3 regions of the Thalassotalea coralli genome follow, and region 3 is predicted to be linked to each of the others. Evidence: predicted binding sites of a transcription regulator. Region 3 holds the regulator's gene; each other region holds the start of a gene.
What was found. The regulator FNR, encoded in region 3, switches genes on or off when oxygen is low (the NO sensors DNR and NnrR bind a similar motif). The targets are predictions, from matches to a motif close to TTGATCTAGATCAA.

Region 1 (8,376 bases), 170 kb from region 3:
TTGGGCCATTAAATGGTTTGCCGTATCTTGATTATTTTGGTGTAAACCAAATTGAAAATTGGCGCTTAGGGTTACCACAAATGTTTTTCTCCATTTCAATGGTGTTATTGTGCTTAGTGTTAGCCAACCTTTATCGCCAAAAACAGAAACTACAAACGGGTTAGCTGTTTAGCTTTGGTTGACTAAATAAAATAGACAGTCACTTTCGGCGATATCTTTTTTAGATGTCGCCATAAATATTCGCATATTAGTGGCGCAAACGATTTGATTGTCTCTAATGGTGAACATTTGATTGACGATATTTTCATTTGATTCGTTAAACAACTGTAAGTTGTTTAAACCATTATTATCTGTCCAACCGATTAGTTGTCCTTTTTTACCTAATCCGTAGTTAAAGCGTTCAATATTCTCACACAGCGTAACACCGGTATGTCCTTCATTTTGCCCCGCGTAATGAAGCTCAACATGAGGCTTCACTTGCAGTCGAAGTGGATTATGAACGATAGAGACTTGTTGCTCCGGTGCGCAAGAGGATAAGGACTCACAACAAGCTAACTTGGCAATGCCTTCGAATGCGATGGTATGAGATTGCTCGTCATTGGCGCCACCGCATTCGATAGTAATGGTTGGACAGTCAAAGTTGAGTTCCATCAGAGCGCCAAGTCTTATGCCTGACAAAATCATGGTATCAGTAAAGAATGAGGCTAAAGTTAAACCATCAATGGATATAAACGAAGAAACGGCAAAAGCAGGGCCTGAGCCTGAGGTGTTATGCAAATCTACAATCGCGTCAGGTGTGACTTCTCTTATTGCCTGTTCGATTAAGTTCGCGCGAGTAAAATAGCCGTGTTTTAACTTGCTGCCAAAACAGCGGTTGATGTCTAAGCCTTCAGGTAAGTATCTATGAGTGAACATGTCGTCAGTTGTCGCTGCTTCTACTGAGACAATAATAAACCTTAGATTGATTGCTGGCAGAGGCAGTTCACTGCGTCTTGTTAGCCATCGGTGCAGTGCAATAAGGCCAGAAGGTTCGTTACCGTGAAGCAGGGTGGTGATAACACGTGTTTTTTGCTGATTAGCGCCTGTAATATCGATAATAGTTGGTACATCTAGCGAAAGTAAAAACTGAGCAAAGTCAGCTTTAAGTTCAAAGTCGTTTGGATCTTTTAAATAGTTAACATCGCTAAAATCTATGTCCATGAACGCTCCCATTGAGACACTGGTAAATCAGATAAATACGCCTTGTGATAGTCTTGCACTAATTGTTGGCTTGCTTTAGCCACGTTCATACGTTGATGAAGCCAATTAAAGTGGTTTAACTGCCAAACCGCTCCTGTCATATTAGCGTTTAGGCGTTGTTCAATAATGCTCAAATAATATTGTGCTTCTTGTTCATGAATATTGAGAGAGATCAAACCTTGCTTCGCGATAGGGAGCATTTGATGCAAGACTTGTTTTAAATCAACTTCTACAGGGGTTAACGGGTGTTCTAACGGCCAAATAATCTTGGCATCGATACCTGATTGTGCTGCGCGATAGAAATTATACTCTGCGAAACGAAACGGCATGCTAGGTAAAATATCATTAACTTTATCAGCCATGCCTACCGCTAGACCAATAGCCAGCGCAGCATTGGCTAACATATCCAGATTACTTGGCCCTGCTGGAATCGCTCTAAACTCTATTCTTATATGCTTATTACCTTGCTCAGAAAAAACAGGTCGGTGCCATGGCCAAATCGTTCCCATATGAAAACTTAGTTCATGAAATGGAGAGCTGTTCTCATTGTTGGTTACATAGGGCAGTAATGTTGGATATAAAGCAACGGACTCTGCGAAAAGCTCCCAGATAGATTCACGTACCCAGCCTAAACCAAAGTTAACTCTAGCGGGTTGAGCCCATTGATGCTGCATTCTCAAGCGCATATCCAAAGATTGCTTAAATAAAGCGATTCGCGTTTCATGCCATAGTCGCTTGTTTAGTAATAACGGAGAATTTGCTGAAATTGCCGTAACTAACGGTAGAGTTAGCTGTGCGGCATTAAATACGTTAGTTAGTTTGTCTGGTGGAACCATTAAATGCACTTGGAATGAAGTATTAGCTCCTTCAGCGCAAATGTCTGAAAAGTTAACTTTTAGCTGATCTTTTCCCCGTATATCGATGACAAAGTTTTCGCCGCGTTGTTCATATATATGCTCTGCTAACTGCTTATAACGGTTGGTATTAGTCATACAGCTGGCGTTTAAGTGCTGAATTGACAAGGTGGGTAAAATACCAATAGGCAGAGCCTGACAGTGATAATCATTAGTCACCATGTTGAGTTTGTTTAGTTCGCGGTTAAGCTGGTTTTCAATGGCACTAAAAGGCTTACCTTTAACTGGGGTCGGGTCTAAGTTAAGCTCAAGATTATATTGGTTAAGTTCATGTTGGTATTTATTGTCATTAAGGGCTGTGAGTATTTCCGAATTTTTGAGGCAGGGCATGCCGTTATCTTGGATGAGGTAAAATTCTAGTTCAGCACCAATTTGCAATGGTTCTTTACCAAAATTAGGCTGAGACATTTCGTGTTTAAGCGTTATTAATTGTTCAAATAAGCGCTTTCGAAAAACGGCTCTATCCGCTTTAGTAAAACTATTTTTATCGACTTCTTGGCCCATAAGTCTTATTCCCTGACAATATCCTAAAACTAGCATGACATAAGGCGATGTTTAGCTATTTGATATAGGTCAAAAAATAATCGTTTAGGCGTTTTGATGTTACATTATGTGTAACTAACTTATTGAATATGGTTAAAGCTGTACTTTTAGTGTCATACTAAGGACATGTTTTTAACAAGGTTGTGTGAGTTTAATGCAGTCATTAGCACAAGAAGTTGTTGCTCAAATAGAGCAAGTGGTTTTAGGTAAACACCAACAAGTTACCTTATCTTTAGCGTGTGTTTTAGCTAAAGGGCATCTACTGATTGAAGATTTACCGGGGATGGGGAAAACCACGCTTGCCCATGTATTGGCGAAAGCTTTAGGGTTAAGTTATCAACGCGTTCAATTTACCAGTGACTTGTTGCCAAGTGATGTAATTGGTGTATCGATATTTGATCAAGCAAATGCATCTTTTACCTTTCATAAAGGCCCACTGTTTAATCAATTGGTGTTAGCTGATGAAATTAACCGTTCTAGTCCAAAAACGCAGAGTGCTTTGTTAGAAGCTATGGAAGAAGGAAAAGTCAGCGTAGATGGTGAAACGCATCAGTTGCCCAATCCGTTTTGTGTGATAGCGACGCAAAACCCGTTGTTTCATGCTGGAACTTATCCCTTACCCGAATCACAATTAGATCGCTTCCTCATGCGTATATCCCTTGGTTTTCCTGACAGAAACGCCGAGAAGCAAATATTATTAGGTGCGTCTGGTGACGACTTGCTTGCCAAAGTTGATACTTGCCTAACGCCTGAGCAACTATTATCAATGCAAAAAGAGGTAGCACAGCTTCACGTTTCTGAAGCAATATTAGATTATGTTATTGCTTTGTGTCAGCAATCTAGAGCTAGTCAGGAAGCTATAAACCCACTTTCACCTCGCGCCGGTAAAGCCTTGGTCGCTGCTGCCAAGGCATGGGCTTATATCAGGCAAGGAGAGTTTGTTACGCCTGATGATGTTAAAGCCGTTTTTTCCGCTGTATGTGAGCATAGGTTACAAGGAAGCAAGCAGTTGTCTGAGATTGCTAAAAATGCATCGGAGGATTATTACTCAAGTCAATTGTTGGCAAATGTCGATAGCACTAAACCATTTTCTGGTTAAGTGATGAAGTTACATGACAAACTTTTTAAAGCCATTACGTGCTGCGTTCGCTAAGCGATTTGATCGCTGGCTAGCTAAACGCATGCCTGCCCAGAAGAAGCAATCTCTTGGGCAAGGAAACATATTTATCTTTCCGAGTTCCTTTGGTTTAGCATACCTGATGTTCCTAGTCTTTTTATTCGTACTAGGCACAAACTATCAAAATAACTTGATGCTTTTAGTGTGTTATTTCTTTGTTAGTCTTTTCTTAATTGCGCTATTTTATAGCTATTTTAATTTGTCTGGGGTATCGGTTCACGCCGAAGGTGAATTTTTTAGCTTCGTTGAGCAAGAAGCGAAAGTGCCTATTAAGTTTTATGTTACCAGTGACAAGTATTCAATGAGTGCTCGCTTTGCCAATCACGAAATAAGTTACTTCGATCTGAGTAAAGGGGAGCAATCGGTAGATGTACCTATTGTTTTCAATAAAAGAGGCGTTTATTCATTGCCAAGACTTACGATAAGAAGCTATTTTCCGCTTGGATTATTTTCTACTTGGACACATTTACACTTTCCGTTAAAGCAAGTGGTTTGCCCTAAACCCTTAGCGTGTTATCCGGTCTCTGTGAGTCAAGTGAGTGAAGAAATTGATGAAGCCACATTATTGCATAGTGCGACTCAGTCAGGCGATGATTTTGCCGAGTTAACTAGTTATCGCGTTGGCGACCCTTTGTCGCAGGTTGCCTGGAAATTAGTTGCAAAGGGAGGTGTATGGCAGACTAAACAACATCAAGCATCATTATCATCACAAGATAACTATCTCACACTAGACAGTGTTGACGGTGCTTCATTAGAAATAAAACTAAGGCAATTGTGCTTTTTAGTGCTCGAATACGGACAATCAAACGTACCATTTACCTTAAGTTTAGGTAGTGGTTTAGATGGTGCTTTAGAAGAGCCTGATAGGTTAGAACATACTGCTAACAACGACTACCAATCGCGTTGTTTAAAGTTGATTTCCGGTTACGCGTTACGGTAGGCTTTGTTTTTATGTTTCTGATAAATAAAGATAATAAACAAAGTGTTGCTGGTGAGGGAGTGTTGAGTAGTCACCAGCATAAACTTGTACTTGTTATCATGGCACTTAACTTAATTCCTATGGCTCAGCAATGGATTTTAGTGGTTTGGTTGTTGGCATTTGTTTGTTTTTCAATGCATTGGTTGTTGATCAAAAAAGGTGTAACGCCAAAGAAAAAGTTATGGAGAAATCTACTTATTGCTTTAGGTGTCGTTATTCTTTTGGCTAATGCAAAAGCGCTAGGTGTATTGTTAGGCATGTTTCATTTGCTTGCCATTGCTTATTTATTGAAGTCATTTGAGTTGTACCGAGCAAGAGACGTTTATCAGTTTTTCTTTATTGGCTTTTTATTAATTTTTGCCTCTTTTGTTTACCATCAATCAATCTATTTTGCTTTGGCTATTTTCGTTTTAGTGGTAATCAATATTGCGGTGATTGCTAGTTTCCATCGTTTAAAATCGTTAGATAAACACATGGTAAGAACCGCGGTGAATATGGCTGTGTTGGCGTTGCCACTTGCTTGTTTCTTATTTTTATTCTTTCCCAAAATATCACCTTTTTGGCAAGTACCTAATGCAAATAGTAAAACGGTTGGCTTGTCTGACTCGCTTGAGTTAGGTGAGATGGCTTCTTTAGCTTTATCCAATGAGCTTGCTTTTCGTGTTGAGTTTATCGACGGCGAGCCTGAGTACCAAAAGCTTTATTGGCGCGCTATGGTCTTGGAGTCATATGAAAATAACCGTTGGGAGCGTCGTTTTAAAACGACAGAGCAGATACGCTTTTTCAATTATGTTCAACCAGCGCGGTTATTAGAACAAAAAAATAAGATATTCGATGGAGAAGTTAAAGATACCATAAAATATCAAGTGATATTGGAGCCTAGCTATAAGCCTTGGTTGTTTGTACTTGATCGCGCTGTACAAGTTAATAGTGAACTCTCTATGAAAATATGGGCGTTAAAAGATTATAGTTTTTCGTCTGACAAACCTATCAGTAAACCTGTTAGCTATACCGTAGACAGTGTTGTTAGTGCACCAATTAATGGCTTTGATATTTATCGGTCTATTCAAGCAAATATGCTTATTGATGACGACTCTAATCCTGGCTTGAGAGCGTATGCGAAGAAATGGCGTGATGAAGGTTTGTCTGATCTCGAACTGGTGAATCAAGTGCTGAGTGATTTTCACCAGCAACCATTTCGCTATACGTTAGACCCTCCGCCATTAAGTGGCGAGATAATGGATGAGTTCTTTTTTGGCACTAAAGCGGGGTTTTGTGAGCATTATGCCAGTACCTTTACGTTTATTATGCGCGCGGCAGGTATTCCTTCACGTGTTGTTACGGGTTATTTAGGTGGTGAATTAAACCAGCAAGGAAACTATTATCAAGTTTATCAACGTGACGCTCATGCCTGGAGTGAAGTATGGTTTGAGGGCAGGGGTTGGGTTAGGGTAGATCCAACAGCTGCGGTTGACCCTTCGCGTGTTGAGCAAGGCTTTTCCGCTCAATTAAGCCAGGAACGAAATGCACTTAGACCATTTAGTGTTCGTGACTTTATGTCGAGCAGTTTTGTTAATCAACTTGCCTATTATGTAGATGCTCTTGATTATCAATGGACAAAGTATGTTATTAATTATTCGAAAAAATCTCAGCAATCTATGCTTAAAGAGTGGTTTGGCCGCTATATTGGCATTTCAACTTTGTTTATTGTTTTTGGGCTGATTGGTGGCGCTTTTATTATTATTTGGTGGCTTAACTATCGAAAACAAGAGAAGCCTGCTAAGCATATTTTGTATTATCAAAAGGCGGTTTCTATTATTACTAACTTAGGCGTTACTAAAGAAAATCATCAAACTGATCAGCAATATATCGCTAATATTCAAAACGTTTCTAAGGAGCACGCTGTAGCTATGGCGAAAGTTCTTTCATTCTTTAATGCGATTAGTTACGGCAAGCAAACCGAACAAGAAAAGATATACGAACTGAAAGCTGCGGTTAAAGCACTATCTAAATTATAGTGGGAAAATATATAAGTCATACCTAACTGATATAACTAGCTGATTTATATATTGTATTTCTTTAAGTAATGTTCTCGTTATTAAAGTAGGTATTTAATCGATTAAAAGGAATTCTCGCGTGCTTAAATTGGTGAAGTTTTTAGGTATTGCTATTCTTTTCGGTGCTGGGTTGTATTTTATTCAGCGTTTTACTGTAGATGCATCTGTTGATACTGCACAACCGAAAAGTGTTAATCAAGAAATTCAGCGTGATGCTGCACTTGGTAGTGTCCATTCTAACGCCGTAGTAAAAGGTGGCTCTATTGAAGTAGAGGTTTCAAAAGGGAATGTTCGTTCAAATGGACAAGTTAAAGTCAATGAACCCAGAAAAACTGCGTCTAATAACTTAGAAGACGTTTCCTCTTTGGATGATCTAGTGTCTATATTTAGTCATTATCAAAATTACTACATAACTGATGAACTTGAACATAATGCACAAGTCTTAACGGATGCGCTAGATTCATACTTTTTAGATAAGGAGCGCGATATTCAGTTGTTCGATCAAGCGTGTAATGATGATGGCTGTATTTTGGCTGTGAGTTTTATAGGTAATGAAAAGTTAAGTCTACAGGGCATTCCTTATTCGATGCGGGTTCAGCAAGGTATGTTAAGTGCAAGCCCTGAATTAGGAAAACGCTTTAAAAATATGACGTTTCAAGAAATTGTTGAAGAAGGTAACACCTATTTCTTTTATCGTTTTAACAACGAGTAGTTATTTAGCTGTGCACAGATATAAAAAAAGCGCCTTTAGTTAGGCGCTTTTTCGTAATAAGATTGCTTATTAGCGTGCACGGAAGATAATGCGGCCTTTTGACAAGTCGTAAGGCGTTAATTCAACCGTTACTTTGTCGCCAGTTAAAATACGAATGTAGTTCTTACGCATTTTGCCTGAAATGTGAGCGGTAACCACGTGACCATTTTCTAATTCTACGCGGAACATAGTGTTTGGTAGTGTGTCTAACACAGTACCTTGCATTTCAATATTTTCTTCTTTCGCCATTGGGCGTTAAACCTCTAAATTGTGCATTGATTATTAAGCTGCGCAGATCATGCACAAATGATCGCGGATTGTAAAGCTATAGTGTTATTTATTTATCGTTTGCCAACGATTTTCTTTCAATATTTGGTGTGGAAAGTAGCGATTTTTGTAATTCATCTTCCTACAGTCATCTATTTGATAGCCTAGGTACAGATAAGGTTTTTCAAATTGCTTAGCAACATTTATCTGATTGAGTATTGAATAAACACCTAACCCACGGTTTTTATAGTCAGGGTGATAAAAGGTATAAACAGCTGATAGCGCATTGTTGAGAACGTCAGTAACTGCCACGCTCACGAGTAAATCTTCATCCCATAACTCAATGAATACTTGTTCAGTTAACTTACAGCGTAAAAAGTTGCTGTATTGTTCATAGTTAGCGGGGTACATTGCACCGTCGCTATGAACTTCATTGATATAGGTTTCAT
Region 2 (8,376 bases), on a different contig from region 3:
CGATGTAAGTGTTTGGCCATTAGTTGCTGCTCGAGGTGATGTAAACAAAATTACTATAGGCAATAGAACGAATGTTCAAGACGGAACAGTTCTTCACGTTACGCGCTCTTCAAGTGGAAACCCAGTAGGCTACCCACTATCTATAGGTGACGATGTAACCATCGGTCATAAATGTATGTTACATGGCTGTACTGTAGGTAACAGAGTATTAGTTGGTATGGGATCTATAATACTAGACGGCGCGACAATAGAAGATGACGTCTTTATCGGTGCAGGAACTGTAGTACCGCCGAATAAAGTATGTCGAAGTGGTTATTTATATGTAGGTAACCCAATGAAAGAAGTACGCCCGCTAAAAGAAGCGGAAATGAACTTCTTAAAAGAGTCGGCAGATAATTACCTAGTTACCAAAAACGAATATATAGAAGACTTAAACAAGGCTTAATCATAAATATGAATTTCACCGTTTTCTGGCTCGTTCTTTTCAAGCCAGAGTTCGGTGATTTCTTCAAGATCATATTTAGTACATGAATCGATACTCACGGTGTGCTTCAAATTAGGAGAGTGAAAGTATATAGAAAGCAACTCCCCTGACATGAGTCCTGTCATCTTCCATGCATTCACTTTTTCATCGAATGCTAAGTCATCATTAAATAAGATGGATTGGTTCATTTAGCTATTTCTTCTCTTAAGTCCGAAAGGACTGAATTCGTTTGTGGCATCACTCCGCGCCAAATAGCAAACGCTACAGCAGCTTGCCCTACTAACATTCCTAAACCATCAATAATTTGCTCGCAACCATTTTCCTTGGCCCACTGGCAAAAACTTGTCGGCTCTTTTTTATAAGCCATATCATACGCTAGCGGCTTACCAGTAAATATACTATCAGGCACAGGTGGTAATTCATTGTATAAGCTAGCAGACGTTGAATTGATCACCACATCGAAATGATCCTCGGTAATCAGGCCTTCTGATGGTATTGCCTTGATATTGCCATATGAAGAAAACTTATCTGCCAGCAATTCCGCTTTTGATACGGTTCTATTGGTGATCACTAAACACTCTGGATGATTTGCTAATAATGGTTTAATAACACCTCGAGCCGCACCGCCAGCCCCAATAAGCAAAATTCGTCCACTAAGTTTGGCATTATTCGCCTTTAAATCTTCAACTAATCCAGGCCCATCAGTATTGTCACCAGAAATTGTACCATCTGCGTTAAACGACAACGTATTTACTGCTTCGGCTAATTTTGCTTCGTCAGATAACGTATCTGCCATTTGAAAAGCTTGTTCTTTATAAGGCGCAGTAACGTTGCAACCTTTTGCGCCATTTGCTCTGAATCGCTCTATTGCCGCAGAAAAGTCATCGTTATCTGGTTTGATTGCGCTATACTCCATCGCTTGCTCTGTAGATTGAGCAAAACGTTGGTGAATAAAGGGTGATTTTGATTGGCTAATAGGATTGCCAAAAACTGCGTATTTATCCATTTACAATATTAAGGTGATCACTTTGTTAGGCATTAAAAAGCTTTTCTCTTCAACAAACAAGTCTGAAATGTTATCTCCTAGTCAAACTCCATATATGCTGATGGGCGGAGAACAGGCTGTGAGAGACTTGGCCAATGCTTTTTACGATGAAATGGAAAGCAATATTCATCTAGAAGAATTACTGGCTATCCATAAACAGCCACTGGATGAAGTGCGTGAGAAGTTTTACAAGTACCTTTCGGGCTGGCTTGGTGGTCCGCCACTCTATGAACAAGAATACGGTCACCCTAGACTTCGCGCTCGTCATTTACATGTAGCGGTTACCAATAAACAAGCAGGTCTATGGATGTTATGCATGAATAATGCGCTGGATAAAACCGTTGAGCACCCTGCTGTCAAACAGCATTTAAGACAAGCCTTCTCACAATTAGCTCAACACATGGTGAATCAATAGCGATATTACCTACTATTGCTATTAATAATAAAAAAGCCGCGATAGGTTCGCGGCTTCCATACATACGAGCATTTAGACTTATTAGAACTTGTAACCAAGCATAATAGAATAAACCATTGGATCTACAGCCGCTTGTGCTGAACCTGTGATGTCATCACCAATTTTGAACGTAGCTTCAGTATCAATGTCAATGTAGCGAACAGAAGCATTAATGTGCCACTTATCATTAATGTGGTAATCAGCACCTACCTGGTAAGCTAAACCAAAAGAGTCATCTAACGATAAATCGTTAAACCCTAAAGACTCAGGAGTAGACTTAAATTCTTCGTCAAAAAATACTGTGTAGTTTAAACCTAAACCAACATACGGCTTAAACTTAGAATTTGTGTCGAAGTAGTAAAGTGCACTAACTGTCGGTGGTAAGTGCGTTACTTCACCTAAAGTAGCACCATCAACGTTTGCACCGAATAAACCTTCAGAAATACCTTGTGGATCGTGAATAGTTACATCGTGAGTGAAAGGTGTTGCCGCTAATACTTCGATAGCCCAGTTGCTGTCAAAGAAATAAACGAAGTTAAGACCTAACTGAGTGTTGCTGTCTACAGAAATAGATAAAGGTGTTTCACCACCTAACGCTTCAACGTTAACGCCAAATTTGTCGCTGTTTGCGTCAACCATAGTTAAACCACCGCGAATGTAAATATCGCCAGCATTGTTTGCGAAAACACTAGGAGTAATTGCTGCGCATAAAGCAGCTGCTAAGATAGACTTTTTCATATGTGTTCCAATTAAGTAACTGAATTATAATTGGCTGTAATTTTAAGCCTAAAATGCGTGTGTTTATTTGACCTAACGCAATAAAACAGCGTGATTAATGGAATCTAACGAAAAGTCTTGAAGTTTATTGTCGAAATTGGTGGCTGATTTAAAGGCGCTTTCTTTAACACACGCCTTTGACGCCAACTTTTGCCTGTTACTAAGTTAGGTTAGCTAAACACCATAGTGAAGATTTTATATCCCCACACTAACAAGAAGTAGCAAATCGCAACGAATACAGCGGCAGAGCCAAGATCTTTTGCTCGTCCACTAAGTTTGTGATGTTCTAAGCCGATACGATCGATAGCCGCTTCTACAGCAGAGTTTAAAAGCTCTGTGATCATAATGCCCATAATTCCCGACATTAATAATGCAAACTCAACAAAGCTATCAGCAATATAAAAAGCGACCGGTAATAAAACGATAAACAGGAGCACTTCCTGACGAAAAGCAATTTCATGTTTATAAGCAGCCTTTAATCCTTGCCAACTATTCCGAGTTGCCGGGCCAAATCTTGCTATATGCCCAGGTTTATTGCTTTTCTGCTTCATAACTACTTACTCGTTCAGCCAATCTCTAGGGGTTAAGTACTCAAGTAAACGAGCTTCTTCACTCGACTCTTCTGGTTGAAAGTTATATTGCCATCTCGCTAATGGTGGCATCGACATCAAGATAGACTCAGTGCGACCACCTGACTGTAAACCAAATAAGGTACCGCGATCAAATACCAAGTTAAACTCTACGTAACGACCGCGTCGATATAATTGATACTCTCGATGGCGTTCTTCAAATGGCGTGTCTTTTCGTTTGTTTAGTATTGGCACATAGGCGTCAATATAGCCTTGACCGACGGCTTTGACGTAATTAAAGCTTTGTTCGAATCCCCACTGATTAAGATCATCAAAGAACAAGCCACCTACACCACGTGTTTCATTTCTATGCTTTAAATAGAAATAATCATCGCACCATGTTTTATGTTCTTGGTAAACATTTTCACCAAAAGGTTCACATAAATCTTTAGCCGTTTGATGCCAATGCACAACGTCTTCTTTAAAAGGGTAAAAAGGTGTTAAGTCAAAACCACCACCAAACCACCATACCGGCTCTTCACCTTCTTTTTCCGCGATAAAAAAGCGAACATTGGCATGGGATGTTGGAATATATGGGTTTTTAGGATGAATAACTAATGAAACACCGCAAGCTTGCCAGCTACGCCCTGCTAATTCAGGTCGATGGGCTGTCGCTGATGGTGGCAACTTATTCCCTGAGACTAATGAGAAATTCACACCGCCTTGTTCTATCACGTTACCATCAGTTAATACACGTGTACGGCCACCACCGCCCTCTTCTCGCTTCCAGCTATCTTCTACAAACTTACCTTTACCATCAGCTTGTTCTAACGCTTGGCAAATTTGGTCTTGGAGTGATTTAAAAAAGTCGATAACTTCTGATAGTTTCACTTGGCTCATGAGCGGAATGTTTCCCCTGTAATAGCGTCAATAATTGTCGAAGGTTTATCAAAACCTAAGGATTCGCCTTTCACGATGTAATCGATTGCAGTACCCAGCGCCTGCTCAACCTCTTGCCAAGTTTTACCAGGCTGTTCACCTGTAAAATTTGCACTGGTTGAAACGATTGGCTTTTGTGTTTGATGACATAGCTCAACAACGTCTGGCTGATCGGTAACACGAACAGCGATAGTATCAAATTGGCCAGTAAGAAAAGGCTGAGTCTTAGCACTTGCAGGAACGACTTGTGTAACTCCGTTTGGCCATCGAGCTAACATCATAGCTAGTTGCTCAGCGGTTAACTTTGACTCGTCAATATAAGGCTTAAGCTGAGTATAATGCCCAGCAAGCAAGATCAGTCCTTTTTCAACCGGACGTTTTTTGATAGCAAGAATTTTTTCAACCGCTGACTGATTATCGGGATCACACCCCAAACCAAACACAGCTTCTGTTGGATAAGCAAGGACACCGCCTTGCTTAAAAATTTGAACCGCAGATGTCATCGTTTCTAGTTACTAAGATTACAAACTGCGGCGATTATAAAAGGTTTAATGGTTAAATGCAGTAAATGGTTTACCAAACCGATTCGCAAATTAGGCTTCAAATAACGTTTTTACTTTTTCACGTAGAATAAATTTCTGCACTTTTCCCGTCGAGGTTTTAGGCAAGTCACTAAAGACTATCGTTTTAGGTGCTTTAAAATTAGCCATATGCTGACGACAAAAATCGATTAACTCTTCTTCAGTTGCCTTGGCGTCAGCTTTTAAGCCAACAAATGCACACGGAGTTTCCCCCCAAATTTCATCTTTTCTGGCAACAACCGCAGCCTCTAATACCGCTGGGTGCTGATATAGCGTACTTTCAACTTCAACCGAAGAAATGTTCTCACCGCCTGAAATGATAATATCTTTGGAGCGATCTCTAATTTCGATAAAACCGTCAGGGTGTTTTACAGCTAAATCACCCGAATGAAACCAACCATGTTTGAAAGCCTCATTGGTCGCATTAGGGTTTTTTAGATAGCCTTTCATTGTGGTGTTACCGCGAAACATAATTTCACCAATGGTTTCAGCATCAGCCGGCACAGGTTGCATTGTATCGGGGTCCAAAACATCGACTTCTTCTTGTGTTGGATAGCGTACACCCTGTCTTGCCTTTAACGCAGCTCTTGTGTCTGCGGGTAAATCATCCCACTCTTTTTTCCATTCACTAACAACACACGGACCATAAACTTCAGTTAAACCATAGCCCTGAGTAATATCAAAGCCCATGGCTTCCATACCTTTAATAACTGCAGCTGGTGGTGGCGCACCAGCGGTCATCGCTTTAATACCTCGAGGTAGTTTTTCTCGAAGTTCTTGCGGGCCATTTAATATCATATTAAGTACAATTGGCGCTCCGCAAAAATGGCTAACATGATGTTCAATCATCGCTTGTGATATTTCATCTACACAAACCTGGCGCAAACAGACTTGTGTGCCAGCCATTGCGACAACTGTCCACGGAAAGCACCAGCCATTGCAATGAAACATTGGCAGAGTCCATAAATAAACAGACTCATTGTTTAATGGCCATACCATATTGTTTCCAACAGCATTTAGATATGCGCCACGATGTGAATAGACAACGCCTTTTGGATTGCCTGTTGTACCCGACGTATAATTTAGCGCCAACGCTTGCCATTCGTCGTGAATTAGGTTTCCAGTGAAATCTTTATCACCAATATTCAACACAGCATCAAATTCTAACTCACCAATAAAATGATCTGTTCCTAAGTTAAGGTCATCAATATTAATGACCAATGGCGTACAGCTAGTTTGCTTTAAGGCATCTTTAACAAGTTGATGAAACGCAGTATCAACCATCAACACCGAACATTCACTGTGATCTAATATAAAAGCGATAGCCGCAGCGTCTAAACGATAATTGATAGAATTAAGCACCGCCCCTGTTGCTGGCACACCATAATGGGCATAGATAAACGCAGGTATATTTGCGGCTAAAACACTAACAGTGTGGCCAGGCTTTACCCCTAAATCGATTAACGCTGAGGTAAGTCTACGACTATTTTCGCGAAACTCTTGATACGAGACTTTTTGTTCACCGTGAATAATAGCGGTTTTATCAGGATAGGTATCAGCAGTACGATTAAGAAAATTAACGGGCGACAAGGGCTGACTATTAGCAGCGACTTGCTCTAGACCCTGATGGTAAATGTTTGTCATCACTCTCTCCAAAAACCATAATGAATTTGTGGTTTTATTGTTTTTAGCCAGTTTACTCTTATGTCCTGTATAAAAAATGCGCCTTTAGTCTAAAGTAGACTAAAGTCTAATAAGTTATTTCGTTTATAAATTAGCCAATTATTTGGTGAGATTATTTCCGTATTGAGCCAAACACAGGTATAATGCGCGCCTTATTTTCTCGGCATAACTAAAAGTCCGAAACGCGGTTAATTTTCAAGGTGATAAATGATGAAAGTAGGTATTATCATGGGGTCAAAATCAGATTGGCCAACAATGCAACACGCAGCAGAAATGCTTGATTTACTTAATGTTCCATATGAAACAAAAGTAGTATCTGCGCACAGAACACCTCATTTATTAGCTGAATATGCTGAGCAAGCAAAAGACCGCGGTATTAAAGTAATTATCGCTGGCGCTGGCGGTGCTGCCCACCTTCCAGGTATGACAGCAGCTTATACGCCATTACCTGTATTAGGTGTTCCAGTTCAATCTAAAGCATTAAGCGGCCAAGACTCTTTATTATCAATTGTACAAATGCCGAAAGGGATTGCCGTTGGTACTTTAGCCATAGGTACAGCAGGTGCAGCAAATGCAGGCCTAATGGCAGCTCAAATTTTAGGAACTACAGATGAGGCTATCATGGCTAATATCGAAAAGTTCCGTACAGAACAGACACAAAATATCTTAAATAACCCTAACCCAGCGGAATAGGTTTGAAATGAAAAAAGTTTTGGTTTTAGGTGCTGGCCAACTTGCAAGAATGATGGATTTAGCTGGCTCACCTTTAAACATGGATGTAAAGGCATTTGATGTACGCACTAATAATGTAGTGCACCCAGTTGCACCGATTCATGTTTATGGCGACTTAGAACAAGGCATTGCAGAAGCTGATGTTATTACTGCTGAGTTCGAGCACGTAGCTCATGACACATTAGCCGTTTGTGAAGCATCGGGTAAGTTATTGCCAAGTAGCCAAGCCATTAAAATTGGCGGAGATCGTCGTCTTGAAAAAGCATTGCTAGAACAATGCCAAGTAGCAAATGCGACACATCATGTTATTCAAACCAAAGAAGACTTTGATTTAGCACTTGAAAAATTATCTTTGCCCATCATCTTCAAAAGCGCTCTAGATGGTTACGATGGAAAAGGTCAATGGCGTTTAAAATCAGCTGAGCAAGCGGACGCAATTTGGGCTGATATGTCGGATTTTATGGCAAATGCTAACTCTTCGGTGCCACAAGGCATAGTTGCTGAGCAAATGGTCCCATTTGATAGAGAAGTATCTTTGGTAGGTGCTCGTAACACTCACGGAGAGGTTGCGGTATACCCATTAACAGAAAACCATCATGCTGGCGGTATTCTCAGTGTTTCTGTTGCTGCTCCTGTACAAGAAAAGCTTCAAGCTCAAGCAAAAGAAGTCTTTACTAAGCTAACGGAAAAATTGAATTATGTTGGCGTACTTGCCATTGAGTTTTTCCAAGTTGGCGACCAGTTACTGGTAAATGAAATTGCGCCTCGCGTGCACAACTCGGGTCACTGGACACAACAAGGCGCTGATACTTGTCAATTCGAGAATCACCTGCGTGCTATTTGTGGCTTGCCTTTAGGTAGCACTGCGCTAGTACGCCCTACTGCAATGGTAAATATTCTAGGTGAAGATTCTGTTCCAAACGAAGCGTTATCAATCCCCAGCTTAACCATCCACTGGTACGATAAAGAAAAACGCGCTGGACGCAAAATGGGTCACTTAAACCTGAGTGGGAAAGATGAACAAGAGCTTGCACAACGATTAGCTCAGTTAGCTTCAATCTTGGACAAAGATGCCTTCCCTGAGTTAGCTGACTTCGCTGATAAGTATTTAG
Region 3 (8,376 bases):
TTTGACTCAGTTAATGAAGCTGTAGGTCATTATTTATATAACATCAATACTAATGGAGCATATAAAGCGCTGAGAGAGACGAGAAGACAGCTGCGAAAAGAAAACCTTCCGTTGGATTCAGCTATTATCGCAACCGGCTTACTGGCTTATTCAGAGCGTGGAAGCGACTATATTATTGAGATTACAGAGATGCTCAGGCATAACGCGAGATATTTTTAGTAACTAGCATCATTTTAGTGATAATAAAAAACCGCCATTAGGCGTTTTTTTTGATTGTCAGCTTTAAAGCACCTCCTATTTAGGTGGTGATCGTTAAGTTGGGGCTATGCCCGTAAAGAGCCTAGCTCCAAAAGAAATCCTTAAAGTTCTGGGAAGAGCCAGTTTTTTCTTCTCAATTGGTATGACGAATGCCCGTTCCCGTTGAAGCGATAACAGCAAATATTTTTAAGGCCGCCACGCCTGTCAGCCATGGATGGCTGACACTGACGCGCGGTTGGACGAGCATTCGTCAGGTAGGCATGACGGTTAAAATATTTGGTGTTTGACTTCGGTGAGTCGGGCGATGAGGGCGCCTACATGGACGTAGGTGGTAGAGCAACGCAGTAGCAGTTGCCGAAAAGTTAGAGGGAAACAATCGATTTTTCCCTCTAACGTGCTGTCGGCACACCGACAATATAGTGTGAAGTTAAAAAGAAGCTTGAAAGAATTTAACTTTGAGACGAATCAATACTTGAAAGAAAGTAGCTCCCTAGAAGGGAGCTGTGCCAACGCCACCTGCTATGTAGGTGGATTCTTAATTTTTAGTTGCCGGCACTCTATTAGGCAAAGTAAGCAAACTTAGCAATAAATAACAGTGCTAATACCAATACGCTAATGTTGATTTCTTTGTACTGTCCGCTAAATGCTCTTACCGCAACATAACTAATAAAACCGAACGCAATACCGTGAGCAATAGAGAAAGTTAGTGGCATAGTAATACAAATAACCGCAACAGGAACTGCTTCAGATAAGTCATCCCATTTTACATTGATCAAACTCGCCAACATTAATACAGCTACATAAAAAAGAGGTCCTGCTGTAGCGTAAGCTGGTACCATGCCTGCTAATGGTGCAAAAAATATTGCGAGTAGAAATAAAATGCCAACCGTTACTGCAGTTAATCCTGTTCTGCCGCCCGCTGCCACACCAGATGTACTTTCTACGTAGCTAGTGGTGGTAGATGTACCCAACATACTACCAGCGACTGTTGCAGTAGAGTCGGCTAAAAGAGCTTTGCCTAATCGTGGTAATGAGCCATTTTTGTCTAATAACTTGCCGCGTTGAGCTACCGCAATTAAGGTGCCAGACGTGTCAAACAAATCAACAAATAAGAAAGCGAAGATAACACTTAACATGCTGATTTCTAATGCGCCACTGAGATCAAGTTGCATAAAGGTAGGCATAACTGACGGCGGTGCTGATACGATTCCATTAAATTCAACATGGCCTAAGGCTATGGCAATAAAGGTTACCAATAGAATTGAGATCATTACAGAACCGTTAATGTTTCTATTCGCTAAACCAACAATGGCAAATAAGCCAATTGCTGCCATAACCGCTGAAAAAGAAGTTATATCACCCATGGTTAGTAAAGTTGCAGGGCTATCGACGACAATACCAGCATTCTTAAGGGCGATAAACGCCAGAAATAGGCCTATACCTGCTGCTATACCAAATCGTAAAGAGTGAGGGATAGCGTTAATTATCCATTCTCTGATGTTAAACAAGCTTAAAATAATAAATGCACAGCCAGAAATGAATACTGCACCCAAAGCAACTTGCCATGTATAACCCATATCCAATACAACGGTATAGGTGAAAAATGCATTAAGTCCCATACCTGGGGCCAACGCTATTGGGTAATTTGCTAACATACCCATGACAAAACAGCCAATAGCGGCAGCAATGCAAGTCGCTACGAAAACGGCACCTCTGTCCATACCCGTTTCTGCCAGCATCGCAGGATTGACAAAGATAATGTAAGCCATAGTTAGAAAAGTTGTAATACCTGCTATAACTTCCTGTTTAACAGTCGTTTGATGTTGATCTAATTTAAAATATTGATTAAGCATAACAGTAGGGTTTGTTTGTTTAATGAACAATAGTACACCCAGCTTTTAAATTCAAAGCTGAGTGTGGTATTTGAATTACTTAAATGTTTGAAACGTCAATAATTAACGAATCATCTATGTTGGTAGAAGACACCAGCTCTTTCGAAAATTCATATTCGGCTCTTGGCTCTGATCTGTCGATTGGTAGCTGCTCAAAGTCAAATAGCTCGGTATCAGCAAGTTGGCTCGGACTAACATTCTTAATCGATTTAAAAATGTTTTCTACGCGACCTGGGGTTTGTGCGTCCCATTGATTAAGCATTGCTTTAATATTTTGACGTTGCAGGTTTTCTTGAGAACCACACAAGTTACAAGGAATGATAGGGTACTGCTTGATCTCTGCAAAATTAAGTAAGTCTTTTTCTCGACAGTAACTCATTGGGCGAATAACAATATTTCGCCCATCGTCTGCTCGTAATTTTGGTGGCATTGATTTTAATGCTGCACCAAAGAACATGTTAAGAAACAAAGTTTCGACAATGTCATCTAAATGATGGCCTAGCGCTATCTTGGTTGCACCTATTTCTTCAGCGAACGAGTACAAAGTACCTCGTCTTAGGCGAGAGCACAGCCCGCAGGTTGTTTTACCTTCTGGTACTTTTTCCTTTACAACCGAGTATGTATCTTTGTCTATGATGTAATAAGGAATATCTAATGATTCAAAATACTCAGGAAGTACATGCTCAGGAAAGCCTGGTTGCTTTTGATCTAGATTAACTGCAATGACTTTAAAGTCCACAGGCGCAGATTTTTGCAGGCTTAGTAAAATATCTAGCATGGCAAAACTGTCTTTACCGCCACTAATACATGCCATTACAACATCGCCATGTTCAATCATCTTGTAATCGGCAATGGCTTTACCCACTTTACTGCGCAAGCGTTTTTGCAGTTTGTTGGCTTCGTATATGGCTTTGCGGTTATCTGCTTCGGTCATAAGAAAACTTCGTCTTTGAAATGCTAGGAGCGTGTAAAAAGGGGCGTATTATAATGCGGTATAGGCAAGATGATAAGTAAAAAATAACCAGCATTTGAAGCTGGTTATTTCATTCCATTAATGTCGAAAATTTAGTCTTGAAGTGGTGAACTATAACCCGCTGGTTTTAAAGCTAAAACGTCACAGTTCAATCGATCAATGACATGCTCAGCTGTATTTCCGATTAAAGCGGCAGATAAACCTGTACGGCCTATTGTGCCTAAAATAACTAACTCTGCATCTAACTTACTAGAAACTGCTTCGATAACATCTTCAGGTAAGCCTTCTTCAATGTGGGTCTGCTCTGCTGAAATGCCAAATTTTTCTGCATGATTAACCATGGCATTCTTGTGATGTTCATACATGGAGTCGTTGTATTCGTTTGCATTAAACTCTGGAATTTCTATCGCTATATTTACTGGCGTACCAGGAAATGAATTAACTAAATGGACATTGCCTTGAATGAGGTTAGCTAGATTAACTGCCTCTTCTGTAATTATGCTGTTAAGAGACTGGTGCTCTTGTTCATCGCTTCCTACATTCAGTGCTGCCAATATATTCCCGTCTTTTGGCCACAAGTGATCTTTCACCAATAATACTGGGCAAGGGCATTTACGGAGAATATGCCAATCAGTTGGGGTAAATATTACCGATTTTAACTTGTCGTGCTCATGAGTTCCTTTAATGACAATATCGTAACCGTTATGCAGCACTTGTTCGATAATAGGTTCAAAAGGGCGGTTGTGCCAAACAACTTGAGAGTCAATGTTAACGTGTTCGTGTGGAGATTCGTCGATAATTTCTTGTAACCACTCTTCACGGTCACGAATTAAAGACTGACGCATTGCTTCTCGTTCATCTGCGGAAAGCATCGTTGTCATTTCGTAGGAAAAATCAAATATAGAAAGAAAAGCGGTAATTGAAGCGTTAGTTTTACTCGCTAATTCAATTGCACGGTTAAGCGCCTTTTGCTCTTCTACAGTAGGATCTATAACGGCGAGAATTTTTTTATACTTCTCCATGGCAAACTCCAAATAGTCACTTTTAATTCAATTATAGCGACTGCTGGCGTTTGCGCACGGGAATTTATTGTTTTAAATCAAGGGACCAGTAATTATTTATAAAGAAGCTACTTCGTCTAGCTTTTCATTATTCAGGATAGTAATTAGCTTACCATCAACCTTGATTAGTCCATTTTTGTCAAAGCGATTAATTAAACGGCTTATTGTTTCAACTGTTAAGCCTATGTAGTTACCGATATCACTTCGTGTCATTGACAATCTAAATTCAACAGAAGATAAACCGCGTTCTTTATAACGACTGCTTAGCGTCGATAAAAAAGTTGCCAAACGTTGTTCTGCGTTTTTGCGGTTAAGCAAAGTCATCATTTCTTGATCAGTACGAATTTCAGCGCTCATCATACGTAACATTTGCTTTTTCAATTTTGGCATTGCGTTAGATAGGGAGTCTAGCGTGTCGTATGGAATTTCACACACCATTGAAGTTTCTAGAGCTTTAGCAAAACTTGGGTGTTCGGCAGAAGCAATAGCATCAAAACCTAATAAATCACCAGCTAAGTGGAAGCCTGTAATTTGCTCTTCGCCACTTTCGTTGACAGTGTAAGTTTTGAAAGTACCTGAACGAATCGCGTAAAGCGATTTCATTTGCTCGCCATCTTGGAATATCTGCTCACCTTTTTGAATAGGTCGCTTACGATCAATTATTTGGTCTAGAGTTTCCAACTCTTGCGCGTTAAGAGAAAACGGGAGACACAGTTCACTGATACTACAATTTTGGCAATGAATATGTTGCTGACCTGAGCATTGACGCTTGTACATAATATCCTTAAATTCTCTACGGGTAATTCCAAGTGGAATATTATTAGAACATCTTCATATATGCAAATTTTAGTGTAATTATTCCATAAAAAATTAACATTAAGGCAATTGCACGGCGAACCCAAATCTTTGTTAACAATGCATTAACCTTAGAAGCGCCAAAAGATACCAGTAATAGAGCAGGTAAAGTTCCCAATCCGAAGCTTAGCATGATAAGGCCGCCTTGAAGTGCACTGCCAGATGCTAATGACCAAGTTAGCGTAGAATAAATAAGCCCGCATGGTAGCCAACCCCATAAAGCGCCTAAAAAGGTTGCTTTAGTCGCCGAATCAACGGGAATTAAATGTTTTGATAGTGGTTGCAACGTTTGCCACAGACTCTTTCCAACTTTCTCTACGTGAACTAGCAGAAACGCCCATTGGCCAATATACAGTCCGAGTAGAATGAGAAAAACACCGGCAATAACGTTTAGTATTAGCACAGGAAAGCCAAGTTGTTTGACCATTAATGAACTGGTAAAGCCAACAATTGTGCCTAACAAGGTATAAGAAAAAATCCTGCCAGCGTTGTAGCAAATAATATATAACTGCTTTTTAGGGTTATTGTCTCTAACTGCACCGGTAAGCATCGACGCAATACCTCCGCACATGCCAATGCAGTGGCCTGTTCCTAGTAATCCTATTAAAAACGCCGATAACAGGTCTAGTTGCATCTAGGGTTATTCTTTAGGTGAGTTGTTACGCTGATCATTAGCAGCGGTTTGCGATGTTGTCTTATCTTTTTTGTCTTCATCAAACAAAATGCTCAACCCTTGCTTCTCTAGATCATCAAATTGATTTGATTTGACCGCCCAAAAGAAAAAGTAAATCCCAGCTATTGTCAATAAAATAGCGATTGGAATTAAAACGTAGATAATGCTCATTACTTGTTTGGCCTTTTCGTTTTTAATAAACGCAGTGAATTAGTAATTACCAAAATTGAACTTAATGACATGCCGATTACTGCCATATAAGGAGTAATATAACCACTCACGGCTAATGGCAATACAATTGCGTTATAGCCAAACGCCCAGCCATAGTTTTGCCAAATAATTCGCCTGGTTTTATCTGCTACATGCAATAAATCTATAATAGCATTTAAGCGGTTGTTTAAAAGAATAACGTCTGCACCACTTTTGGCAATATCTGTACCACTGCCCATTGCAATAGAGACGTGAGCGGCACCAAATACAGGTGTGTCATTAACACCGTCACCAACCATGGCAATTTTTTCGTGCTCCTGCCTAGAGGTTAACAATTCCATTTTATCTTGTGCAGTAAGTTGGCTTTTAATTTCATCAAGCTGCAGTTCTTTTTGAACTTTTTCACAACCTTGTTGGTTGTCACCAGATAGCATGAGTGTGTTGTAAGAACGTTCTTTTAATGTAGCGATTAAGCTTTTCGCGTCATTTCTAATGTGATCAGAAATATTAATACTAGCGACAAGCTCTTCGTTAACTGTCATCACAATAGGTAAGTGAGTAAATTGTGTTAACTGGTCACCTTTTAGCAACCAACTCGGTTTTCCTATCATAATAGAAAGATCGTTTATAACCCCTTCGATACCAGCGCCTGCGTGCACTTTAACTTGGCTAGCATTAACGCCAAAGTCTCTGTAAGGAACAAAAGCTTTTGCGATTGGGTGTTCAGAATAAGATTCTAGCGCAGAAGCAAAAGCGAGTAGGGTTTGTTTATCGTATGAACTTGTGTGTAATTCCATGCTAGCGATAGCAAAGTCACCTGAGGTTAAAGTGCCTGTCTTATCGAAAGCAAAGCCTGTTATTTCTGGTAATGTCTCCATTACATGGCCACTTTTAACCATAATTCCCGCTCTATTTAAGCGCGTCGTGCCACAGGTTAGTGCGGTAGGTGTTGCTAACGACAAAGCACAAGGACAGGTAGCAACCAAAACTGATAGTGTTATCCAAAATGCTTCTTCTGGCATATGTTGTTGCCAATAAATAGCGGTGCCAATTGCGGTCATCAAAATAATGGCAACGAAATATTGGGCAATTTTATCAGATAGCTGAGCAATTTTAGGTTTGTGAGCTTGAGAAGCTTCACTGAGTCGAATTAGCTGACTTAACAGCGAAGTTGCACCTGCTTGTTTAACTTCAAGTGTCAGGTTGCCATCACCATTAACTGTACCAGCGAAAACACTGTCGCCAATTTGTTTATCGACAGGTCGTTGCTCGCCAGTAAGCATAGCTTCATTTATAGGGCTAGTGCCGTTGATAATTACACCGTCAGCAGGAATTGTTTCCCCCGGTTTTACAAGTACTAAATCGTTTTCTTGCAACTTTCTTGCGACAACGATTTCTTGCTGTTCACCATTGAGGCGCGTGGCGGTTAGAGGCATTAATTTTAGTAGATTAGCTGAGACTTCAGCAGCTCTATTTCTTGCTCTAAACTCCAGAAACTTGCCGATAAGCAAAAGGAAGGTGAACATAGAAACTGATTCAAAGTAGACTTCACCTGTCTGGGTTATAGTAGCCCAACAACTAGCAATAAACGCCAACGATATAGCGATAGAGACGGGAACATCCATGGACAGTCGTTTTACTTTTATCGCGTTTATTGCTCCCTTATAAAAGACAAAAGCGCCGTAGGTCACGATAGGGAAGGTTAGAATCATGCTTGTCCATCTAAGATAAACTAAGATATTTTCGGACATATCAGAAAACGCACCGAAATATAGCCCTATAGCAATCATCATAACTTGCATCATCAGTATGCCTGAGATGCCTAGTCGTTTAATAAATGCTTTACTTTGTGCTTTGTTAGAGCGTTCAGCTTCACTTGCTTTAAAAGGCAAAGCACGATAACCGACTTTTTCAATCGCTAGCAGAATGTCGCTTAATTTGATGTCTGCGTCTCGCCAGCGAACTGTCGCTCGTTGGCTTGTCGCGTTTACATTGATTGATACCACGCCTTTTAAAGGTGAAATTTGCATCTCGATAAGCCACGCACATGCTGCGCAGCTTATACCTTCAACTGTGAGTATTGTTTCCTTATATTCTCCGTCTTTAACGGTAAATTCACTTTGTAAGCTGTCGTCGTCTAATACCGTTTTATTTTTAAGTTGTTCCGGAACTAGCTGTTCACCTTTCGGCGCGGCTTCAGTGCGAAATTTATAATAATCCGTTAAGTTGTTATCGACGATGGTTTGGGCAACAGCTTCACATCCAACACAACACATAGGTTGGATCGAGCCATCAATTTTAACTGATAAGGAGAGCCCAGGAGGGACTGGCTCTCCACAATGGAAACACTCTGTGGTCATCGAGATTAGTTTGCTTCGTTTGGTCTAGGTTCTATTGAGATAAAGTCGGCTTGAGGTAAGCCAATGGTATTTTGAATCTTCCAGTGATCTTCAA

Region 1: a site for FNR is predicted at 2,717-2,730, ahead of ACOB80_RS06935 (glutamate-cysteine ligase family protein). Genes of this name have one in related genera too.
Region 2: a site for FNR is predicted at 2,789-2,802, ahead of ACOB80_RS10955 (OmpW/AlkL family protein). Genes of this name have one in related genera too.

What each region holds. Positions count from the first base shown of each region.
Region 1 covers NZ_JBVVBK010000002.1:333,267-341,642, reverse strand. Annotated here, with positions in the region: gene ACOB80_RS06945 (ABC transporter permease) at 1-164, shown strand, start outside; gene ACOB80_RS06940 (M14 family metallopeptidase) at 169-1,200, opposite strand; gene ACOB80_RS06935 (glutamate-cysteine ligase family protein) at 1,191-2,657, opposite strand; gene ACOB80_RS06930 (AAA family ATPase) at 2,851-3,795, shown strand; gene ACOB80_RS06925 (DUF58 domain-containing protein) at 3,809-4,813, shown strand; gene ACOB80_RS06920 (transglutaminase TgpA family protein) at 4,825-6,870, shown strand; gene ACOB80_RS06915 (hypothetical protein) at 6,989-7,621, shown strand; gene infA (translation initiation factor IF-1) at 7,691-7,909, opposite strand; gene ACOB80_RS06905 (arginyltransferase) at 7,994-8,376, opposite strand, start outside.
Region 2 covers NZ_JBVVBK010000003.1:608,412-616,787, reverse strand. Annotated here, with positions in the region: gene ACOB80_RS10975 (gamma carbonic anhydrase family protein) at 1-445, shown strand, start outside; gene ACOB80_RS10970 (hypothetical protein) at 442-672, opposite strand; gene aroE (shikimate dehydrogenase) at 669-1,490, opposite strand; gene ACOB80_RS10960 (group II truncated hemoglobin) at 1,513-1,944, shown strand; gene ACOB80_RS10955 (OmpW/AlkL family protein) at 2,026-2,721, opposite strand; gene ACOB80_RS10950 (diacylglycerol kinase) at 2,931-3,311, opposite strand; gene hemF (oxygen-dependent coproporphyrinogen oxidase) at 3,318-4,229, opposite strand; gene tsaC (L-threonylcarbamoyladenylate synthase type 1 TsaC) at 4,226-4,771, opposite strand; gene ACOB80_RS10935 (acyl-CoA synthetase) at 4,862-6,493, opposite strand; gene purE (5-(carboxyamino)imidazole ribonucleotide mutase) at 6,743-7,225, shown strand; gene ACOB80_RS10925 (5-(carboxyamino)imidazole ribonucleotide synthase) at 7,233-8,376, shown strand, end outside.
Region 3 covers NZ_JBVVBK010000002.1:507,376-515,751, reverse strand. Annotated here, with positions in the region: gene ACOB80_RS07660 (glucosaminidase domain-containing protein) at 1-219, shown strand, start outside; gene ACOB80_RS07655 (hypothetical protein) at 408-545, shown strand; gene ACOB80_RS07650 (NCS2 family permease) at 819-2,111, opposite strand; gene ttcA (tRNA 2-thiocytidine(32) synthetase TtcA) at 2,191-3,084, opposite strand; gene uspE (universal stress protein UspE) at 3,216-4,145, opposite strand; gene fnr (fumarate/nitrate reduction transcriptional regulator Fnr) at 4,242-4,961, opposite strand; gene ACOB80_RS07630 (sulfite exporter TauE/SafE family protein) at 5,005-5,673, opposite strand; gene ccoS (cbb3-type cytochrome oxidase assembly protein CcoS) at 5,680-5,883, opposite strand; gene ACOB80_RS07620 (heavy metal translocating P-type ATPase) at 5,883-8,282, opposite strand; gene ACOB80_RS07615 (FixH family protein) at 8,288-8,376, opposite strand, start outside.